DNA from 4 places in the Paraburkholderia pallida genome. Region 1 is predicted to be linked to each of the others. Evidence: predicted binding sites of a transcription regulator. Region 1 holds the regulator's gene; each other region holds the start of a gene.
The links. Region 1 encodes LexA, which represses DNA repair genes until DNA is damaged. Its sites were predicted from a motif close to ACTGTATNNNNATACAGT; they were not measured.
Positions count from the first base shown of each region.

Region 2: the regulator LexA is predicted to act here: its motif matches at 3,266-3,283, upstream of imuA (translesion DNA synthesis-associated protein ImuA).
Region 3: the regulator LexA is predicted to act here: its motif matches at 1,591-1,608, upstream of recA (recombinase RecA).
Region 4: the regulator LexA is predicted to act here: its motif matches at 2,597-2,614, upstream of E1956_RS21995 (CppA family protein).

Region 1 covers NZ_CP038148.1:2,139,724-2,144,933, reverse strand. The annotation lists gene cysW (sulfate ABC transporter permease subunit CysW) at 1-362, opposite strand, end outside; gene cysT (sulfate ABC transporter permease subunit CysT) at 359-1,258, opposite strand; gene E1956_RS09725 (sulfate ABC transporter substrate-binding protein) at 1,414-2,457, opposite strand; gene lexA (transcriptional repressor LexA) at 2,752-3,402, shown strand; gene E1956_RS09715 (hypothetical protein) at 3,424-3,798, shown strand; gene E1956_RS09710 (DUF2939 domain-containing protein) at 3,928-4,644, shown strand; gene E1956_RS09705 (universal stress protein) at 4,763-5,210, opposite strand, start outside.
Region 2 covers NZ_CP038148.1:1,825,635-1,830,844, reverse strand. The annotation lists gene E1956_RS08325 (error-prone DNA polymerase) at 1-682, opposite strand, end outside; gene E1956_RS08320 (Y-family DNA polymerase) at 773-2,416, opposite strand; gene imuA (translesion DNA synthesis-associated protein ImuA) at 2,301-3,170, opposite strand; tRNA gene E1956_RS08310 (tRNA-Pro) at 3,427-3,503, shown strand; gene E1956_RS08305 (AbiU2 domain-containing protein) at 4,081-4,713, opposite strand; gene E1956_RS08300 (hypothetical protein) at 5,056-5,210, shown strand, end outside.
Region 3 covers NZ_CP038148.1:1,284,591-1,289,800, forward strand. The annotation lists gene E1956_RS05800 (sensor histidine kinase) at 1-595, opposite strand, end outside; gene E1956_RS05805 (response regulator transcription factor) at 608-1,414, opposite strand; gene recA (recombinase RecA) at 1,700-2,779, shown strand; gene recX (recombination regulator RecX) at 3,025-3,735, shown strand; gene E1956_RS05820 (DUF2889 domain-containing protein) at 3,855-4,547, shown strand; gene sucC (ADP-forming succinate--CoA ligase subunit beta) at 4,598-5,210, shown strand, end outside.
Region 4 covers NZ_CP038149.1:1,529,891-1,535,100, forward strand. The annotation lists gene E1956_RS21985 (nucleobase:cation symporter-2 family protein) at 90-1,451, shown strand; partial or broken gene E1956_RS21990 (YbhB/YbcL family Raf kinase inhibitor-like protein) at 1,949-2,172, shown strand; gene E1956_RS21995 (CppA family protein) at 2,632-2,913, shown strand; gene E1956_RS22005 (MFS transporter) at 3,500-5,131, shown strand.

The DNA of each region.
Region 1 (5,210 bases):
ACCGAAAACGGCAGGTCGATCAAGGTCGTGAGCAGCGCCTTGCCGCGGAACTCGAACTTGGCGATCGCCCACGACGCGGCGAGGCCAAACGCGAGATTGAGCGGCACGGCAATCGCGGCGGTGATCAGCGTGAGCTTGATCGCGGCGAGCGCGTCGGGGTCGGCGAGCGATTCGAAATAGAAGCCGATGCCCTTGCTCAAGGCCTGCCAGAACACCGCGACGAGCGGCACCACGAGAAACAGTGCGAGAAACGCGAGCGCGACGCCGGTGAGGAGCCAGCGCACCCACAGCGCTTCGGTGACGGGGTCCGGACGGCCCGCGTTCGGTCGGCGTGCGCCCTTTTGACGGACTGCAGTGCTCATTGCACACCTCCAGCGGTGGCTGCCACGTTCGCCGTGTTCGGCGCGCCTGCCGACGACGCCCCGCGGCTCGTGCGCCGCTGCAGATACCACTGCAGCGTGTTGATCAGCAGCAGCATGACGAACGACACGCACAGCATCACCACGGCGAGCGCCGTGGCGCCCGCGTAATCGTATTGCTCGAGCTTCGTGATGATGAGCAGCGATGTGATTTCCGATTTCATCGGCACATTGCCGGCGATGAAGATGACCGAACCGTACTCGCCCAACGCGCGCGCGAACGCGAGCGCAAAGCCCGTGAGCAGCGCGGGCAGCGCGGCCGGCAGCACCACGCGGCGAAACGTCAGCCAGCGCGACGCGCCCAGGCACGCGGCGGCTTCCTCCTGCTCGCGCTCGAACTCCTCGAGCACGGGCTGCACCGTGCGCACGACAAACGGCAAGCCGATGAACGTGAGCGCCACGAGCACGCCGAGCGGCGTGAACGCGATCTTGATGCCGAGCGGCTGCAGATACTGACCGATCCAGCCGTTGCCCGCATACACGGCGGCGAGCGAGATGCCGGCCACGGAAGTCGGCAGTGCGAACGGCAGATCGACGAGTGCGTCGATCACGCGCTTGAAGGGAAACGTATAGCGCACCAGCACCCACGCGAGCAAGAATCCGAACACCGCGTTGATGAGCGCGCCGCCGAGCGCGGAGAAAAACGTCAGGCGGTAAGAGGCGATCACGCGCGGCGACGCCACGGCGCGCACGAACTGCGCCCAGTCGAGCGTCGCGGTCTTGAGGAACGTGGCCGCGAGCGGAATGAGCACCACGAGGCTCAGATACGCCACCGTGATGCCGAGCGTCACGCCGAATCCCGGCAGCGCACCTGGCCTCTGTAATCGAAACGTCGTCATGCTCTATCTCTTCACATGGGTTGCGCGGAGCGCCCTCGTTGCGTGCCGCACATGGGTCGTCCTGCGTCGAAAAGCGCGCCTCGTCGGGCGCGCCTTGTTGTTGTGTGTTCCGTTGCTTACCGCAGCCGCTTGTTCCAGCCGCGTGTTGAAGCCGATTACTGCGGTTGATAAATCGAATCGAACACGCCGCCATCCGCGAAATGCGTCTTCTGGGCGTTGGTCCAGCCGCCGAAGGTGTCGTCGACCGTATAGAGCTTCAGCTTCGGAAACTTCGCCGTGAGCGCCGCGGGCACCTTGTCCGAGCGCGGACGATAGAAGTTCTTCGCGGCAATCTCCTGGCCCTCTTCGCTATAGAGGAACTGCAGGTACGCCTGCGCCACCTTGCGCGTGCCGCGCTTGTCCACGACCTTGTCGACCACCGCAACCGGCGGCTCCGCCAGGATGCTCGCCGAAGGCACCACGATCTCGAACTTCTCCGGCCCGAACTCCTTGAGCGAGAGGAATGCCTCGTTTTCCCAGGCGATCAGCACGTCGCCGATGTCACGCTGCACAAAGCTCGTGGTCGCGCCGCGCGCGCCCGAGTCGAGCACGCCCGCGTTCTTGTAGAGCTTCGTGACGAATTCCTTCGCCTTTTGCTCGTTGCCGCCCGGCTGATGCAGCGCATAGGACCACGCCGCGAGGTAGTTCCAGCGCGCGCCGCCCGAGGTCTTCGGATTGGGCGTGACGATCGACACGCCGGGCTTCACGAGGTCGTCCCAGTCCTTGATGTGCTTCGGATTGCCCTTGCGCACGAGAAACACGATGGTCGAGGTGTACGGCGAGGCGTTGTCGGGCAGGCGCTTTTGCCAGTCCTTCTCGATCAGCCCTTTGTTGGCAAGCGCGTCGATGTCCCAGGCGAGCGCGAGCGTCACGACGTCGGCCTGCAGCCCGTCGAGCACCGAGCGCGCCTGCGCGCCCGAGCCGCCGTGCGACTGCTTGATGGTGAGCGTCTCGCCCGTCTTCGCCTTCCACTCCTTGCTGAAGGCCGCATTGATGTCCTGATACAGCTCGCGCGTCGGATCGTAGGAGACGTTGAGCAGCGCCGTGTCCGCATGCGCGGCCGGCGCCAGCGCGGCCATGCCCAGCAGCGGCGCCACGCCGATCACCAGTTTCGCCGCCAGCGTCCTGACCCATGCGCGCCCCGTAGTGCCTTGTTTCATCTGTTTTTTCTCCGTGTCGTCGTGCGTTTTCGTTTGTCGTGCAGCAATCGATGGAGGCCAGTCTAGCGATTGGCTTACATTATTAAAAATGATGTTTTCTCATTCTTTAATACGTAAAAGTGGTAAGGACGGAGGAATCGGGCGCTCGAGCGTGTTTTCGTCTGTGATTTCGTCGGGTTGAGCGCAGGAAAGCGCCGCTGCGGGGCCATCCCGATCACAAACCTCAAGTAACACTTGAAAAGCGGCGAGTACTGTATAAAAATACAGTTACCTGTTCAAACATACAGTGGCGCCATGACCAAACTCACCGCACGACAGCAGCAGGTTTTCGATCTGATCCGCCGCGCGATCGAGCGCACGGGCTTTCCGCCCACGCGCGCTGAAATCGCCGCCGAACTGGGCTTCAGCTCGGCCAACTCGGCGGAGGAACACCTGCGGGCGCTGGCGCGCAAGGGCGTGATCGAGCTGGCTGCGGGCGCTTCGCGCGGCATTCGCCTGCTGCCCGGCCCCGACGACCTGCCGCACCAGTTCACGCTGCCGCACGCGAGCATCATGCAGCTCTCGCTGCCGCTCGTTGGCCGCGTCGCGGCGGGCAGCCCGATCCTCGCGCAAGAACACATCTCGCAGAACTACACCTGCGACCCGGCGCTCTTCTCGAGCCGGCCCGACTACCTGCTGAAGGTGCGCGGCCTGTCCATGCGCGACGCGGGCATCCTCGACGGCGACCTGCTCGCCGTGCAGAAAAAGAGCGAAGCGAAAGACGGCCAGATCATCGTTGCGCGCCTCGGCGACGACGTGACCGTGAAGCGCCTGAAGCGGCAGCCCAACGGCATCGAGCTGATTGCCGAGAACCCCGACTACGAGAACATCTTCGTCGCGGTCGGCAGCGCGGACTTCGCGCTCGAAGGCATTGCCGTCGGTCTGATCCGCCCCACCGAATTCTGATAATTCCGCCTGGAGAGAGTCATGGAACGCCTTGCCCGCCTGTTGCCCTTCCGTCAATTCGGCCGTCTGCGTCATCTGCGCGGGATTGCCTCGTGCGCAATGCGTGAGGCGCGCGCCTCCGCGGCCGCGCTGGGCCGCCAGGTCAATGGTTCGCTGTTCGACGACATCGAGCGCGAAGAGGAAGCCCCCGCGCTGCCTTCGGCGCAGCCGGCGTTCGCACGCGTCTCGCTCAACAGCACGCTGAATGCGGAACAGCCGGGCCGCCGCGCGCCGGTGCGCGTCTATCACGGCCAGTCGCGGCTCATCATGGTGGGCACGATGGAAGCGGTGTGCCGCGCCATCGACCTCTGCATCGCGGAACAGCAAGCCGACCTGCCCTCCGCACTGGCGAAGTAAGCACACCGCAGTCGCCCCGCAGTGACCCCGGAGTGACCCCGTAGTCGCTCGGTAATCGATACGCCAGGGATCGTTTTTGATTGCGCGCGGTCAACACCCTGTTTGCCTATTTCAGGGTTGCCCTACTCAATGACCGACATCCAAACGAATTCCCGCAAATCGGCGAGCTGGAAGAAACCGGTCGCAATCGCCGTCGCGGCGGTTGCGATCGTGGCCGCTGCAGGCTACGGCTATGCGTCGCCGTACATCGCCCTGAATCACCTCAAGGCAGCCGCCGACGCACGCGACGCGGCCGCTCTGGACGAATACGTCGATTACCCGGCGCTACGCGTGAGCCTGAAGCAACAGATCGGCGAGATGCTGCAACGGCGCATCGAGGCCGCGCACGCCAGCAACCCGCTACAGCTCTTTGGCGCGGTTATCGGCAGCGTGCTGATTGGCCCGCTCGTGGACGCGTATGTCACACCCGACGGCGTCGCCGCGCTGCTCAGCGGCATGCCGCCGACTGGCAAGCCAGGCGAGCGGCCTGCGCCTGCGCAACCGTCCGAGGCGCCGCCATCGTCGCAAGCGGGCGCGGCCACGCCGGGTGGGGCCGCACCGGGCGAATCCACGCCGCCCGCTCCCGGCAATTCGGGCACACAGCCACAACAGCAGCAAAACCAGCCCCGGGCGGAAACCTCAGCGGGGTATCGCGGGCTGAACACGTTTGCCGTCACGTGGCAGCGCAACGCCAAAAGCGAGCGCTATGCCGCCATCCTGCAGCGTCATGGACTGTTTTCGTGGAAGCTCACGGCTGTGGAGTTGAACTGGCCGGATGGCGACAGCGGCGCAAACGCGTCGAATTGATGAAGTGCGCGGGAAACGGGAGGACTGCGGCGAGCCATCCTGACAGTTGGCCGCCGCTTTGGGATCATTGTGTGGACGCCTCAAAAGCGTCCACACAATGCGTAGAGAGCAGCCGCGGTTAGGCCGCCGCCTGCTGCTGTTTTTCCTCAGCCGCCGAAGAGCAGGCTACGAGTATGCTGCACGTCACGCGGTCGAGCAGCGGCGTATTGCCTGCGCCCATCCACCAGCGCGACAGCCCGGTGCGGCAGCGGTGCCCCACCACCACGAGATCGACGTGCAACTCGTTGGCGAGATTCGCAATCTCGTCGATCGGATGCCCGAACGCGAAGTGGCCCTGCGCGCGCACGCCGCGCTCGGTCAGCCAATCCACGCCTTCCTGCAAGATCTCGCGCGCCGTTTCTTCGAAGCGCCCGCACGCCACATCCGTGAGCAAGCCCGCGCTTTGAGCGATCGTCGAGCGCATGTCGACCACCGACAGCAAATGCGTCTCCGCATGCAGGTCCAATGCCAGATCCGCTCCGCAACGCAACGCCTTGCGGCCTTCGCGCGAGCCGTCATAGCAAAGC
Region 2 (5,210 bases), 310 kb from region 1:
GCGCGGCGCGCAGCGTCTGCGCGAGCGTGGCCGCGCGCTGCGGCACGAGCAGCAGCACGCAATCGCGCAAGTGCAACAGATGCGTGAAGTCCGGCTCGGGATCGGTGAAGTCGGACGGACGCACGCGATATTGGCCTTTATCCGCGCGCGAGCGCGCGAGCGTGATCAGCTCGCACAGATTGCCGTAGCCCTCGCGGTTCATCGCAATCGCCACGAGCGTGCAGAACGGCGCGCCGTTTTCATCGACGAGATTCAGCTCGCTGCCGATCAGCAGATGCAACGATGGCACGAACGGACCGAGCGCCGCCACGGCGGCTTCGGCCTGTGCTTCGGCCCGCGCTTTACCCGGCGCTTTACCCGGCGCTTTACCCGGCGCTTTTTCCAGCGCTTTGTCCAGATACGCGCCGTGCTTCGCGCCCAGCGCGCGTGCCTCACGCACGGCTTCGTCGTGCGCCTTCTTGCGTGCCTCGTCGTATTCGTTGAGCGCGCTATACGCGCGCACGACGCCGGCGAACGAGCATTCGTCGGTGATGGCGAGCGCGCGGTAGCCGTGACGGATCGCCTGCTCGACCAGCTCGCTCGGACGCGACGCGCCGCGCAGGAACGTGAAGTTGGTCAGGCAGTGCAGCTCCGCGTAATCGGGCAAATGCGCGGGCAAATGCGCAGGCAAATTCCCAGGCAGATGCCCGGACCCCGAACCCGGCGAAGAAGGTTGCGCAGGCAACGATGCGCCTGTCCCGCTGTTCGACATGATGCTGAAGATGAAGCGGCGTTAGCCGAAAAGTCCTTGCAAATACCACTGCCCGCCAATGCGCTCGCGGTACAGCCAGAACATGCGCCCCTGGTCGTCGGCGGCGACATAGTAGTCGCGCCCGACGCCCTCGCCGTCCCACCATCCCGCCTCGATGCGCTCGGTGCGCGTGAGCGTCTTGAGCGGGCGCCGATAAACCGGCCGGTCGTTGCGCACCATCAGCTTGAGCGGCTTTTCGAGCAGCCATGCCGGGCGCGGCTGCGACGGCAGCGGCACCTCGGGCAGATCGAAGGCCGTCTGCACGGGCGCGGCTTCTTGCTGCGCATCGGAGGAACCGTTCGCCTTGCGCGAATCGTGCGACGTGCGCGGCTTGCGCGCGGCCGTCCGGCGCGCGCCCGCTCGATACGTGCGCGCCGACATCGCCTGCTCGGGCCGGTGATCGTCCTCGACGAATAGCTGCAGCACGTTCTGCTCGCCGATGCGCGCGCCGATGCGCTCGAAGAGCTGCGCGAGCGACGCGTCCGACGCCTCGGGCGTGGGAAAAAGCGTGTCCGTGGGCGGCGCGTAGGCGCTCACCTGATCGGCGACGAGCGCGAGGCCGATCACGGGCGCGGCCAGCTCGGTCTGATTGAGCTTCTCGCGCAACAGCCACAGCAGATGCTCGGCATCGCGCGAAGGCGCGGCCCACGAGAGCGCGAGGCTCGACGTGCGCGGCGCGTGGCGCGACGCCAGCTCGTGCTCGAGACGCAGCTCGAAGCCGCTCAGCGCGCCGTGCTGGGCGGCAAGCCAGCCGGCCAGTTGCATCACGAGACGGCGCGCGGCGAACAGCAGCGCCTCGGCGCTCTCCACGCGCGCCTGCAATTCGAGCGACGCGTGAAACGACGGCGGCGCGGCGAACCAGGCGCGCGGATCGGGCGCCTCGCCGCGCGCTTGCGCGAGCCAGGCGAGCACGCCGTCGCCGAAACGGCGCACGATGCCGTCGCGCGGGAGCCGCCGCAAATCGCCGAGCGTCGCGCAGCCGATTTGCGTGAGCGCCTGCTCGTGCTGCGCGGCGAACGGCGCGAGCGCGACCGGCAGCGCGTCGAGCGCGCGCGCGAGCGTGGCTTCCTTGAGCACGCGAAAGCGGCGCGCCGCGTGCGCCCCGGCGCTCGCGCGCGCCTGCGCGAGCGTCCACGCGCCCCAGGCCGTGGGCGCGCAGGCGATGCGCGCGGCGTGGCCGCAACTGGCTACCGTGGCCGCCACCTTGGCGAGCAGCGCGCGCACGCCGCCGAAAAGACGCAACCCGGAACCGACCTCGAGCAGGAGCGTATGCGACTGCGCGAGCGACACCTTCGGCGTGTAGGCGAGCAGCGCGAGCGCGAGCGCCTCGAACGCGCGCGTCTCGCGCGCCGGGTCGGGCTCGAGCAACGCGAGCCCCGGCGCGAGCGCAAGCGCATGGGCGCGCGTGCTGCCCGGCTGCACGCCGAGACGGAACGCATCGAGATCGGCGATCAGGATGCGCGCGTGATCGGCGAGCGCGAAGCAGCGCGCGTCCTGTCCCGCGGCCTCATCAGGTCGACTGGCCGGCAGGGACGCCGACACCGGCGACGTTGGCGCCATGAGTGACGTGAGCGGCACGAGTGGCCTCACGGCCTCCAGCGGCAACAACGGCAAGGTGACGGCGATCCACAACATGATTGATCCCGGGCCACGGCGCGGTCGGCAATGCGCCCGGCTGGGGCAGCACCGACTCCTGCAGCGGCAAAGTGATGACGAGTGGCTGGGCGGGCGGCGGCCCGCGACGCTTGAAAATATCGACGGACACGGCGGTGAGCTGCATCCATTCACGACGGTTCAGACGCGCGTCCTCGGGCGGCGGCACCGGCGTGCAGACCATGCGCAGCGGCGCCGGCGACGACTGATTGCGCGCAGCGGGCGGCCGCATGAGAAACGCCAGCGACTGCGAATCCTGCGCGGCGACCTGCAGACGCCGCAGGGCGTCGGCGCGTGCCTTCGGCTGCCAGAGCAGCACGGCGCCGATGCCGTCCTGCTTGAGCGCCTGCTCGGCAGCCCACGGTGCTTCGTCCTCGCTCGCGCGCACCCAGATCAGGCGCTCGAGCGCGATGCCCCACGCCTTGAGCGCGCACGCGTACGGCTGCCACGGCGGTGCGACGAGCAGCACGTGCCGCCCCGCCTGCGCGGTGAGCGTGCGCAGCGCGGGTGCGACGAGCCGCATCTCGCCGATGCCGCCCTGCTCGACGAGCAGCTCGGTCAGGCTGCCCGCGGGCCAGCCCGCGCCGGGCAACTGGGCGTCGAGCGCGGTGTGGCCGCTCGCCACCGTGCGCTCGCCCGCGTGCGCGAGCTGGTCGCCCTGCCAGACCCGGCTTTGCAGCCGGGGCGGCAGGTGCGCGGTGAGCGGCGCAAGCTGGAGTGCTGCCATGGTTGCGCTCTGGAAAAAGGGAATAGGTCGCCCTGCCCAACACGAAAACGGGGCATGACGGGGTGGTTGGCGTGGTGTGAAACGCCGCGCCGCTACCTGTATATTTATACAGTATCTGGTGGGATTTTGGGAAGCGTTGTGTCGGTGGGGAGAGTGACTGGTGCGCGTGCGTTCGTGCGCGTTGGTGTCCGGAAGAAAAGTTTTCAAACCGGGGTTTGACGGCGCATGCCACGAAACGCTACAATCCACGATTCGTCGGAGCGTAGCGCAGCCTGGTAGCGCATCTGATTTGGGATCAGAGGGTCGTAGGTTCGAATCCTATCGCTCCGACCAAAGAAATCAAGGGGTTACAAGCCATTGGCCTGTAACCCCTTTTTCTTTTCCGTCGCCGTTACCGTTGCATTACCGGAAAATCACCCGAACGAGGCCGGACATCAATGGCCTCAATCAATCTCTAACGAACGAAGATGCTCAGGTCTGGACCGGTCGAATCTATCGGTGACCGGACGGTCGTTTGGCCACAAATCGACGCAGACGACGGCGATCTATGCACGCCTCTGAATGGAGCCGGTTCGGAATTCAATGGAGACGGCCGCTACTGCGATGTTGCAAGCTGCTGGTTTGGCTGCGACCGGTGACGCGGAATCGGAGCGTGATGGGGAGTGATACGCCCGCGCTTTTCATCTTGCCTCGCTGCCTCGTCGAACGCTTGCCAATTCATCATCACTTGCACCGTCAACTCGGCGCATCGCTCGACTTGCTGGCCTTACGGCGCGAGAAAGGCAGTGATACGGTCCCGATCGGACCCGGTGACCTCCGAGTTGACCATGCTTTTTGCTTCTTCGGCGCTATGCATGTTCGCCCTCGGGCGAATGATCTTAGCTAGCCAGATGAAGTTTCGATTGCCAAATCAGGCCGGTGGCATGTAGCTTGGATGTCCCTCAGTCTGTTCTCCGCGCGCTGCCGCCCAAAAGAACTTGGCGTGGTGTTCGTAGACCCCCGCACCATCCGAAGCAATATCAAACGCGGTAGCGTGTACCACGCTAAGCAGCAGCCGAACAATCTCAACAGTGTCGTTGTGGAAGACTTCAATTTCCTTGTCAGGGACATTTGCGCCATCCGCATCTGTCGGCTTCATCCGTGTCGGACCTATCTGTCGGTGCGCCAGTCGTTCGTGGCGCAGCGTCTTGACCCGTTCGAATACAGCGAAACCGTCACCGTTTGCTGAATACTTTTGAACCAGTTCAACGATCTTATCCCTCTTCGGCTCAAGTGCGCTCCTCATATCGATCGTTGATGAACCTCTGCTTTTAGCCCGGACGACCACAAGATCGTTGAAGAATTCGACCTTTTTCAGTTTGTCAGCAATGGCACTCATTCGAAGCGCCTGCTTGTTCGTATCCCAAATTCGCATGAGCGCCAGAAGCATTTCGCGTCGAAGTGCGTGCCGTACTATGTGAAATGTGTGGGTGGCGTATGAATTCCCCATTCGCGCCTGAAGGCTTTCGTCGTATACGGTCGGTTTCCAGCTCTCATGGAGCATGACCCAAACGTATTCGACCGCTAACGGAAGTGTCGCGGGGAATTCGTTTTATGGGACGGCGCACTCGACGACGTACGGCGGGGCGATGATTCCGACTTCAACTTACGACGATTCAATAACGATCGTTGCGTTCAACGGACAGCCGAACATTCCCTCCGTCGTATATGACGCTCGTTTCATATGCAACTCGATTGGTGCCAAGTACGGCGTGACGTGCCTGACGGCGCAGAAGTGAGGCATGACTCATGAAAGCATCGATTCTTGCGAGTGCATTGATTTTTTTGTGCGGCGACAGCTGCCTATGGATCCGACCTTGAGCAACTTGCACGGCACGGGTACGGGGTGATCGAAGAAACGCAGGTGAGCGGGGAATTCAATGGATGTAACTTCGACCGTCGCATCGCATTTACTGACGGTCTGGTTTTTGTCTGCTCCAGTTACGACTACCACTACGCTTACATGCCGGATGTGCAGATCCTGAAAAATGTCCGAGATGG
Region 3 (5,210 bases), 860 kb from region 1:
GCTGCGAGCCCGCCAGATTCGGCAGCTCGACCGTCGTATAGGCCACGCGGATGTCGATGCCGTGCAGCATGTCGTCGCGGAACTCCACGAGGCCGGCGGGCGGGCGGTCGTCGTCGCGCGGCAGCGGCATCTCGCGGTCGCCGCCCACCAGCTCGCCGCGGCTGCCGAGCACCTGGTAGTACACGCTGTCGACGTTGTCGGCGCGCAGGAAGTCGCGCGTGGAGTCGGGCAGCGTCAGCTCCGCCACGCCGTTGACCGGATGGATCTGGCGCGCGAGCACGTAGGCGTCGGTTTCGAGCGCGCGGTCGAACGGCCCGTTGGCGATCGACTTGGCGACGAGATAGGTCACCGCGATGCTCATCGGCCAGAGCAGCAGCAGCGGCGCGAGCATCCAGTCGAGGATCTCGCCGAACAGCGAGCGCGGGCGCGCCGCGGCGGCTTCGGCTTCGTCGGGCGGGGCGAACGGGTTGGCGTAGCGGGCGTCGCGCGCCTCGTCGTCGAGCGCGCCAGCCTCGTCTGCGGACCGCGCGGCGGACCTTGGCGAGGCGCCGGACGTGGCCGGCGCGGGGCGTGCGGCGGGAGCGGGCTCGGCCATCGTTGCGCCTGGCTATTTGTAGTAGTGGCTGGCCGGCATGGCAGGTGGCGCGGCGTCGCCCGGGAGATTGGCGTCCGGCGTATCGGTGGGCGTTGCCGCTGCGGAATTTTCCGTGGCCGTAGCCGGTGTGATTACAGGCGCGTTCGCCGGATTCGCCTCCTTTTCGAGGCAGTACCCAAGCCCGCGCACGGTCACGATGCGCACGCCGCCCGTTTCTAGCTTCTTGCGCAGCCGGTGCACGTAGACCTCGATGGCGTTGTTGCTCACTTCCTCACCCCATTCGCAGAGGTGATCGACGAGCTGCTCCTTCGAGACGAGCCGGCCGAGCCGCTGCAGCAGCACTTCGAGCACGCCGAGCTCGCGCGCCGACAAGTCGAGCACCTGGTCGTTGATGCGCGCCACGCGCCCGACCTGGTCGAACGCGAGCGCGCCATGGCGCACGACCGTGGGGCCGCCGCCCGCGCCGCGCCGCGTGAGCGCGCGCACGCGCGCCTCGAGCTCGTTGAGCGCGAAGGGCTTGGCCATGTAGTCGTCGGCGCCGAGGTCGAGGCCTTTCACGCGCTCGTCCACGCTGTCGGCGGCGGTGAGGATCAGGACGGGGAGGGTGGAATTGCGCGCGCGCAAGCGGCGCAGCACTTCGAGGCCTGGCATTTTCGGCAGGCCCAGATCGAGGATCAGGAGGTCGAACGACTGCATCGACAAGGCCGTATCGGCATCCACGCCATGACGCACGTGATCAACGGCATAGCCCGACTGGCGGAGTGATCGGACGAGGCCGTCCGCGAGTATGCTGTCGTCTTCGGCAATGAGAATTCGCATGTGCGCCAGCGTCGCCAACGAAGCGCTTTGAAGCCCGCGTTTGGCTGCCCGTTGTGCGCTTCGCTTTTGCGCGCAGCGCTCCCGGCAGGGGGCGAGCCCGGTGAGCGTCGGGCGGCGGTCTCCGAAAATTCGCGGTTTCGGCACGCAGGTTTGATGAAAACACGCTTGCCAAAACCACTGTTTTTTTATACAGTGTCTGCGTTCACGCGTATGTGCCCGGGGTTTGTCACCAGCGGCATGCACGCCTCGTCACCAGACGCCGTTCATCATAGCAAAGGACGATTCATGGAAGATAGCAAGAAAGGCTCGGCTGGGCTGACTGCTGAAAAGAGCAAGGCGCTGGCTGCCGCGCTCGCGCAGATCGAAAAGCAGTTCGGCAAGGGGTCGATCATGCGACTCGGCGACGGCGACGCGGTCGAAGACATCCAGGTGGTCTCCACCGGCTCGCTCGGCCTCGACATCGCGCTCGGCGTGGGCGGCCTGCCGCGCGGCCGGGTGGTCGAGATCTACGGTCCGGAATCGTCGGGCAAGACCACGCTCACGCTGCAGGTGATCGCCGAATTGCAGAAGCTCGGCGGCACGGCGGCGTTCATCGACGCGGAACACGCGCTCGACGTGCAATACGCTTCCAAGCTTGGCGTGAATGTGCCGGAGCTGCTCATCTCGCAGCCGGACACGGGCGAGCAGGCGCTCGAAATCACCGACGCGCTCGTGCGCTCGGGCTCGATCGACATGATCGTGATCGACTCGGTCGCGGCGCTCGTGCCGAAGGCCGAAATCGAAGGCGAAATGGGCGACTCGCTGCCGGGTCTGCAGGCGCGTCTGATGTCGCAGGCGCTGCGCAAGCTCACGGGCACGATCAAGAAGACCAACTGCATGGTCATCTTCATCAACCAGATCCGCATGAAGATCGGCGTGATGTTCGGCAACCCGGAAACCACCACGGGCGGCAACGCGCTCAAGTTCTACTCGTCGGTGCGTCTGGACATTCGCCGTATTGGCTCGATCAAGAAGAACGACGAAGTGATCGGCAGCGAAACGCGCGTGAAGGTCGTCAAGAACAAGGTCTCGCCGCCGTTCCGCGAAGCCGTGTTCGACATCCTCTACGGCGAAGGCATCTCGCGTCAGGGCGAAATCATCGACCTCGGCGTGCAGGCCAAGATCGTGGACAAGGCCGGTGCGTGGTACAGCTATAACGGCGAGCGCATTGGCCAGGGCAAGGACAACGCGCGCGAATTCCTGCGCGAGAATGCGGATATCGCTCGTGAGATCGAAAACCGCATCCGCGAATCGCTTGGCGTGAGCACGATGCCGGCCGGCGCCAACGACACCGGCGAAGTGGAAATCGCGGACGAAGAAGAATAAGTCCCGAAGTTGAGTTCTGAAATCGGCACCAGAGAGTCAGCACTACCGTGATGCGCAAGGGTGGGTCCGCCTCGGTGCCGCATGATGTGGCCACTTCTGCGGCAACATCCGCGGCGCCTTCTCCCGCTTCGGACGAGGCGGAGCACCCGCGTGAGGCGCGGCGCGCCACGCGCCGCGATCCCGCGCGCACCGACACGCAACGTACCGACACACCAAGCCGCGACGCCCATGCGGGCGCTCGCGGCTTGGCGCATTCAACACCCCACGATCTGGACGACGAAGGCGGGGCGGTATTCGAAGTGCCGTTCGAGGCATTTTTCGATGCGTCCGCGGCGGGGTCGTCCGAAGCACCACACGAATCGCAGCACGAAGCGCAGCACCGCGAAGCGCACCACGAACCCCCGGCGCCAGAAGCCGACCGCTACGAGCGCAGCTCCACCTCGCGCATGTCGCGCAACGCTCGCAAGAACGAGACATCGAGCAAGCAGCGTCCCGAGCGCTCGCTCAAGGGGCGTGCGCTCGGCTATCTCTCGCGCCGCGAATACAGCCGCGCGGAGCTTTCGCGCAAGCTCATGCCCTACACCGAAAACGCCGACGAGCTCGAAGCGCTGCTCGACGCGCTCGAACGCGATGGCTGGCTCTCCGACGCCCGCTTTGCGGAAAGCGTCGTGTATCGCCGTGCCGCGCGCGTGGGGGCGGGGCGCATCGTCAGCGAGCTCAAGCGTCATGCCGTGGGCGACGCGCTCATCGAAGAAGTGAACGCGCAGTTGCGCGAGACCGAGCTCGCGCGTGCCCGCGCCGTCTGGCAGAAGAAGTACGGCCAGTTGCCCGAGACGCCCGCCGAGCGTGCGCGTCAGGCCCGTTTTCTGGCCGCGCGCGGCTTTTCGATGTCGATCATCGGCAAGATTTTGAAGGGCATTGAAGACAGCTTCGATGGCGAGTGGCCGGAAAACTGATTCGGCTGGCTCAAAAACCGCTTGTGGCCATGTCCTGGTGGACGCTGTGGGTTCGCCGCTGTCTCAAATACCCGGTATGCTAAAATCGAGAGGTTTTCCTGTCCGGTCTTACCTCTAGCATGCCGCTTTCTTCGCCAGCGCCTCGCCAGTTGCGTCATCAGCGCGCTATCCGGGCAGTCGCCTATGAGCGCGAAGACGGTCTATGGGACATCGACGCGTGTCTGACCGACCATAAGCCACGCGACGTGCCGCTCGCCGCCGGTGTTCGGCCCAACGGTTTGCCGATCCATGAACTCTGGCTCCGCATCACGATCGATCGCAAGCTCAACGTCGTCGACGCAGAAGCGTCGTCCGACTGGGTGCCTTATGACGGTCAGTGCCAGAACGCCAATCCCGCCTATCGGGCCCTTATCGGGCTCAATCTCCTCCAGAATTTCCGCCGCGAAGCGGGCCGGCTCCTCGCCGGCACGGCCGGTTGCACGCACCTCACCGAAATGTTGGGCGTGTTGCCGACTGTCGCGATCCAGGCATTCGTCGGAGCAGTGTGGGATACATCGAAAGGCACGCCGGGCGAAGCTTCCGGACCGGAATCTGGCAAGACTGCCGACGGCGCAGCCGCTGGCGAAAAACCGCCTTTCCAGCTCGGCCGCTGCCACGCGCTGCGGTTCGACGGCGAGGCGGTCAAGCAGTTTTATCCGCGCTGGTATGGCCATGCGCCGCGTTCAGTAGAGCGTGGCGCGGAAACCGCCAGCGTGCGCGAGAAGCCCGGCCCGAGCCACGAGGGCAAGGCCGACGCCATTGCGCATGAATAACAACAGCGGAATCGAAGTTCACTCCAACTCTCAGACTGAAGGAATCACGCATGAAGATTCACGAGTACCAGGGTAAGGAAATCCTGCGGAAATTCGGAGTCGCCGTCCCGCGCGGCATCCCGGTGTTTTCGGTGGATGACGCGGTCAAGGCCGCTCAAGAGCTCGGCGGCCCGGTGTGGGTCGTCAAGGCGCAGATTCACGCGGGTGGTCGCGGCAAGGGCGGCGGCGTGAAGGTGGCGAAGTCGCTGGATCAAGTGCGCGAATACGCGAGCCAGATCCTCGGCATGCAGCTCGTCACGCACCAGACCGGTCCGGAAGGCCAGAAGGTCAACCGTCTGCTGATCGAAGAAGGCGCTGACATCAAGCAGGAACTGTATGTCAGCCTCGTCGTCGATCGCGTGTCGCAAAAGATCGTTCTGATGGGTTCGAGCGAAGGCGGCATGGACATCGAAGAAGTTGCGGAAAAGCATCCGGAACTGATTCACAAGGTCATCGTCGAGCCGTCGACGGGTCTGCTCGACGCTCAGGCCGACGACCTCGCCGCGAAGATCGGCGTGCCGGCTGCTTCGATTCCGCAAGCCCGCACGATCCTGCAAGGCCTGTACAAGGCATTCTGGGAAACCGACGCGTCGCTGGCCGAAATCAACCCGCTGAACGTCACGG
Region 4 (5,210 bases), on a different contig from region 1:
CGCGGCATCAGGAGACAGCCCCATCGACGACGGGCGGCGCCGCGACGCCGCTCGCGTCGTAGGGAGCAGCTATCAGGAGGACGAAGCAAATGGAAACAGCAGCCGAGCAATCCGATCTTGCCGCCCGCAGCAGCGCGCCGCCCCGCACCGGGACGGCGCCCGTGGACGAGGTGCCGCCCGCCAACAAGCTCCTCGCCTTTGGCTTGCAGCACGTACTGGTGATGTATGCGGGCGCCATTGCCGTGCCGATCCTGATCGGCGGCGTGGCGAAGTTGCCGATGGACGCCATCGCCATGCTCATCAGCGCCGATCTGTTCGCATGCGGCATCGCATCGGTGATCCAGTCCGCCGGCCTGTGGAAGTTCGGCATTCGCCTGCCGCTGATGATGGGCGTGACGTTTGCGGCGGTGCCGCCCATGACCGTGATGGCGACCGACCCCGCCATCGGGCTGACCGGCCTGTTCGGCTCGGTGATTGCGGCCGGCGTGGTCACCATCGCACTGGCCCCGCTGGTCGGGCGCATGGTCGCACTGTTTCCGCCGGTCGTCACCGGCACCGTCATCACCGTCACGGGCATCAACCTCGTGCCGGTCGGCATCAACTGGATGGCGGGCGGCGCGAAGGTGGGCGATCCGCTCAGCCTGACGATCTCGCTCATCGTGCTGGTGACGATACTCGCGATTACCCGCTACGCGCGCGGCTTCTTGCGCAATATTGCCGTGCTGCTCGGCATCCTGATCGGATTCGCCATCGCGTCTTTCGCGGGCAAGGTCGATTTTTCGGTGCTCTCGCGCGCGAGCTGGTTCGAATTCGTCACGCCATTTCACTTCGGCATGCCGACGTTTCATCTGATACCCGTTGTCGCGCTCTCGATCGTGATGATCGTCGTGATGGTCGAGACCACCGGCATGATGCTGGCCGTCGCCGAAATGGTCGACAAGCCGGTCGACCAGGCCGACGTCGTGAGGGGCTTGCGCGTGGACGGCCTGGGCACGCTGATCGGCGGCATCTTCAATACGTTTCCCTATGTCACGTATTCGCAGAACGTCGGGCTCGTGGGCGTCACCGGCATCAAAAGCCGCTGGGTCTGCGTGTGCGCCGGCGCGATCATGATCGTGCTCGCCCTCTTTCCGAAGCTCTCGACGCTGTTCGCGCTGATTCCGCATTGCGTCCTCGGCGGCGCGGGTGTGGTGATGTTCGGCATGGTGGTGGCGACCGGCATCAAGGTGCTGGTCGACGTCGACTACCGGCACGAGAGCGGCCGCAACAACCTGCTGATCGTGGCGGTCAGCGTGTGCATCGGCATGGTGCCGCTGATCAATCCCGGCCTGCTGGCCTGGTTGCCGCACTGGCTGTTTCCGTTCACGCACAGCGGCATCGTGCTTGCTTCAGTCAGCGCGTTGCTGCTGAACCTGTATTTCAACGGCTATCGGCCACGCGCGATGGCGTGACTCGCGGTACGCGACGCGCGTGGCCGAGGCCCGCAAGCGCAAACGGCGCGATGGCCACCCGCATGGCATCGAGTGCTTCAGCTAGTTCGCCGAGCCGCATGCACGGGTTGGTCATTCCCGCTCTGGCCAGCAGGGTCGCCACGCGTTCATGCGTTCCGGTCAGGGCGCCACCAGGGCTTTGGCATCGACCGGATCCTCCTCGTCCGGCATCGCACCTCCTCCAGAATGACCCGCCGAATCCGGGTTGAGCCAGTCTGGCCAGCAATGACTACAATTCAGGCATGGTCGCATTCCAGAAGGAGGCTGCCATGACTCAGTCAATGATCAGCTTTTGGGTTGGCCTGGTGGTTCTGGTTGTCGTTGCATGGGCCCTCTCCAGTCGCTACCGGCGCGATCACCCCGGAGAGAGCCTGAGCCGTTGGCTCGACGCGCATCATATGCGCTGGATGCATCGCAGGCACTAGCGGGCGGCGCGGACTGACGCCGGGCGGCACACAATGGCCTTCACCCTCACCTCACAGGTTTTCCATGAAGGCGGCGAGATTCCCCGGCGCTACACCTGCAAGGGCGCGGACGTCTCGCCGCCGCGCGCATTGTCGGGCATCCCCGTCAACGCGAAGAGCCTCGTGCCAATCGTCGACGACCCCGACGCGCCCGACCCTGCCGCACCACGGATGACCTGGGTCCACTGAGGCTCTACAACATCCCGGTGACCGCGCCCTGCTTTCCGGTGAAAGGAACCGGAAGCTGTCACTCGGTGATGGCGTAAGTGCGCCCAGCCAGTGCGTGGTGCCGGCCGGCGACACCGCTTGCGTCCCGAACAGCATTACCAGGGCCAGAGCCCACTGCCATCCGCACGCGGTCGCGTTGGTGCTGGGCTGCTAACAGGCGGGCCGCAACGGCTTCTGGCTGCACCGTTGGCTAACCGCGCAAGGCATCAATGCGAATTGGCCCCCGGGGAGATCCCGGTCCCGGCCATCACAGGGTTCGCTCACGGAGCTGGGCGATGGCTGCGCGAGCCCATTTCATATTTTCGTTACCGCCCACGGCTAAGGTCATGCGCTGGGACGTGGCACGGCCGTCGTCCCTCATAGCCGATCACCGGTGGTTGCAATCAGCCTAAAACCTGTATAAATTTACAGGTAACTGTGTTTTTATACAGTCCTCTCGGGAGGCGAGAATGGAGCATCTGGTCAGGGTCTATAACGAAAAGGACCGTCAAACGCTCGAATGGCTGCGCCGGCATGTCGGCGACGCAGCCTTTGCCGCCGCCGTCGCACGATGCGCGGGACCAGGCAAACCGTACCTTTCCGCGGTCTGCAGGCAGCTGGGCGTCAAAACTCCCGAGTTTCGTTTGCCGCGGCGGCAAGGCCCGAGTCCGGTGGCGGAACAGTCCCTGGCGACCATCCGGCGCATTCTCGCCGTGCGCGTGGCGGCGACCATCGCGAGCCCTGTCGTTTGATGTCCGCAGTCACAGCGGTGTAGAACTGGGGAACGGGCGCGCGGGCAGCCGATTTGTGCAGATACCGCCTGCAAAAACGCTGGCACTTCGCCCGTTCTGGGCTGGACGCGCTGCGACAGTCCTGACGCCTCATTATCCGGACATCGACTCGGACGTCGTCGTCACCGACGAAATTCTGAATTTCGTGACCACGGGGATCGATGTTGCGATCCGCGGGCGACGCTTACTCCTCCCGCCATATGGGGCGTCCACCCACAGAAGAAGACGACATCCTCCAAAGTTCGGGCGTTTCTGGACTTTTACTCCGATCTGTCCGGGCTGGATCGCTATTGGGAGCTGTAACGCGGGTGGGCAAGCACCCAGCGATCTGCGTGCATTGATATCGATGTTGCCTGGCAGAGCCAATTAATTACGGTGTCTCCCCTTTGCGAATCCTCGAAGTGGGGCCTGCTCTGGTAGCAGCAGGAGTGACGCCGCACATCCGATCAGACCAGAAAGCTAGGGATTCGGGTGTAAGGTCCGCGCGGGGGTTGTGCGTGCAGGCCCAGGGCAATCATAGTCGTGTCAACGCAACACGACATCCGTCGTGATCAATCACATGGAGACGAGGAGCAACGAGATGGACTCAACCGCACCCGCGCGATACACCACGGAGGAAGCCCACGCATCCCGATGGGTCGTGCTCGGCGCATCGCTGGGTACCGTGTTCGAATGGTACGACTTCTTCCTGTACGGCAGCCTTGCAACCTATTTCGGTGCCTGGTTTTTTCCGCCGGACAACCAGACTGCCGGCTTGCTGGCGAGTCTCGCAACGTTTGGCGCAGGATTCGCGGTGCGCCCACTGGGTTCACTGGTTTTCGGCCGGCTGGGCGACATGGCCGGACGCAAGAATACCTTCCTGCTTACGATCATCCTGATGGGTGTCTCCACGGCAGCAGTTGGCGTGCTCCCGACCTTCGCGCACATCGGCTGGACCGCACCGGTACTGCTGGTCGCATTGCGCCTGATACAGGGACTCGCGGTGGGCGGCGAATTCGGTGGCGCGACCGTGTACATCGCCGAGCATTGCGCACCGCGCGTACGCGGCTGCAAAACGAGCTGGATTCAGATCACAGGTTCCGCGGGATTCCTGCTGGCCACGGTGGTGATCTTCGCCGCGCGCGCCCTGATCGGCCCCCAGGAGTTTGCGCAATGGGGCTGGCGCATACCGTTCGGATTTTCCCTGATCCTGCTGGCCATTTCGATCTGGATTCGCTTCAAGCTCGACGAGTCACCTGTCTACCTGAAAATGAAGGCCGCGGGTCAGGTGTCGAAAGCCCCGCTCACCGAAGCCTTCGCGGAGCCGCGTAACCTCAGGGCCATGTTCGTCGCGCTGCTTGGAGGCACCATGCCGCTCGGCGTGACCTCCATCGCCGCATCGGTCGCACCGCTCGTCCTGCTATCGGGGCCGCTTCATGTCGATGCCCTGCAGGTGTACGGCATGATGGCAATCGCCCTGATCGTGACGCTACCGTTGTATGTGGTATTCGGCAGTTTGTCTGACCGGATCGGAAGGCGCAAAGTCATGCTATGCGGTTGCTTCCTGGCGCTTGTGACGTGCTATCCCGTGTTTGCGTCGCTGGGTCGTTATGCGAATCCGGACCTGGTGGCGTTTCAGCAGCGCGTGCCCATCACGGTCGCCGCCCGCGATTGTCACGTGCACTTCTTCGTTACGCCGAACACACAGCTGTCGGCCTGCGACCAGGCCAGGCAGTTTCTGTCCCGCGCCGGCGTGAACTACAGCAGCCTGCCCGCAGAAGGGACCGATGACGTCGTCACGCACGTTGGCACCACCACCCTGACGGGGTTCGACGAAGCGCATTACAAGGCCACGCTGGTCGCGGCCGGCTGGGTGCCATCGGCCAATCCTGCCCGCATCAATCACGTTGCCGTAACTTTGCTGCTGATGATCCTGCTAGCCTGCACGGCGATGATCAGCGGTCCGATGGCCGCTTACCTGAGCGAGCTCTTCCCGGCACGCATCCGTTACACCGCGGTTTCTTTCCCGTTTCATATCGGCAACGGCTGGTTCGGCGGCTTCCTGCCACTGGTGATGAGCGCACTTGCAGCCAGCACGGGCAATATGATTGCCGGCGTGGCCTATCCGATCGTGACGCTGGCCGTGGCATTCGTAGTCGGCCTGCGCTACATGCACGACGTGCCAGTCAAGTCGATGTAGGCCGGTATTCGATCTAGCGAGCTGGACCCAGGCAGCCCGATCAGCAAATGCTGATCGGGCTGTTTCGTTTTCGGTAGCT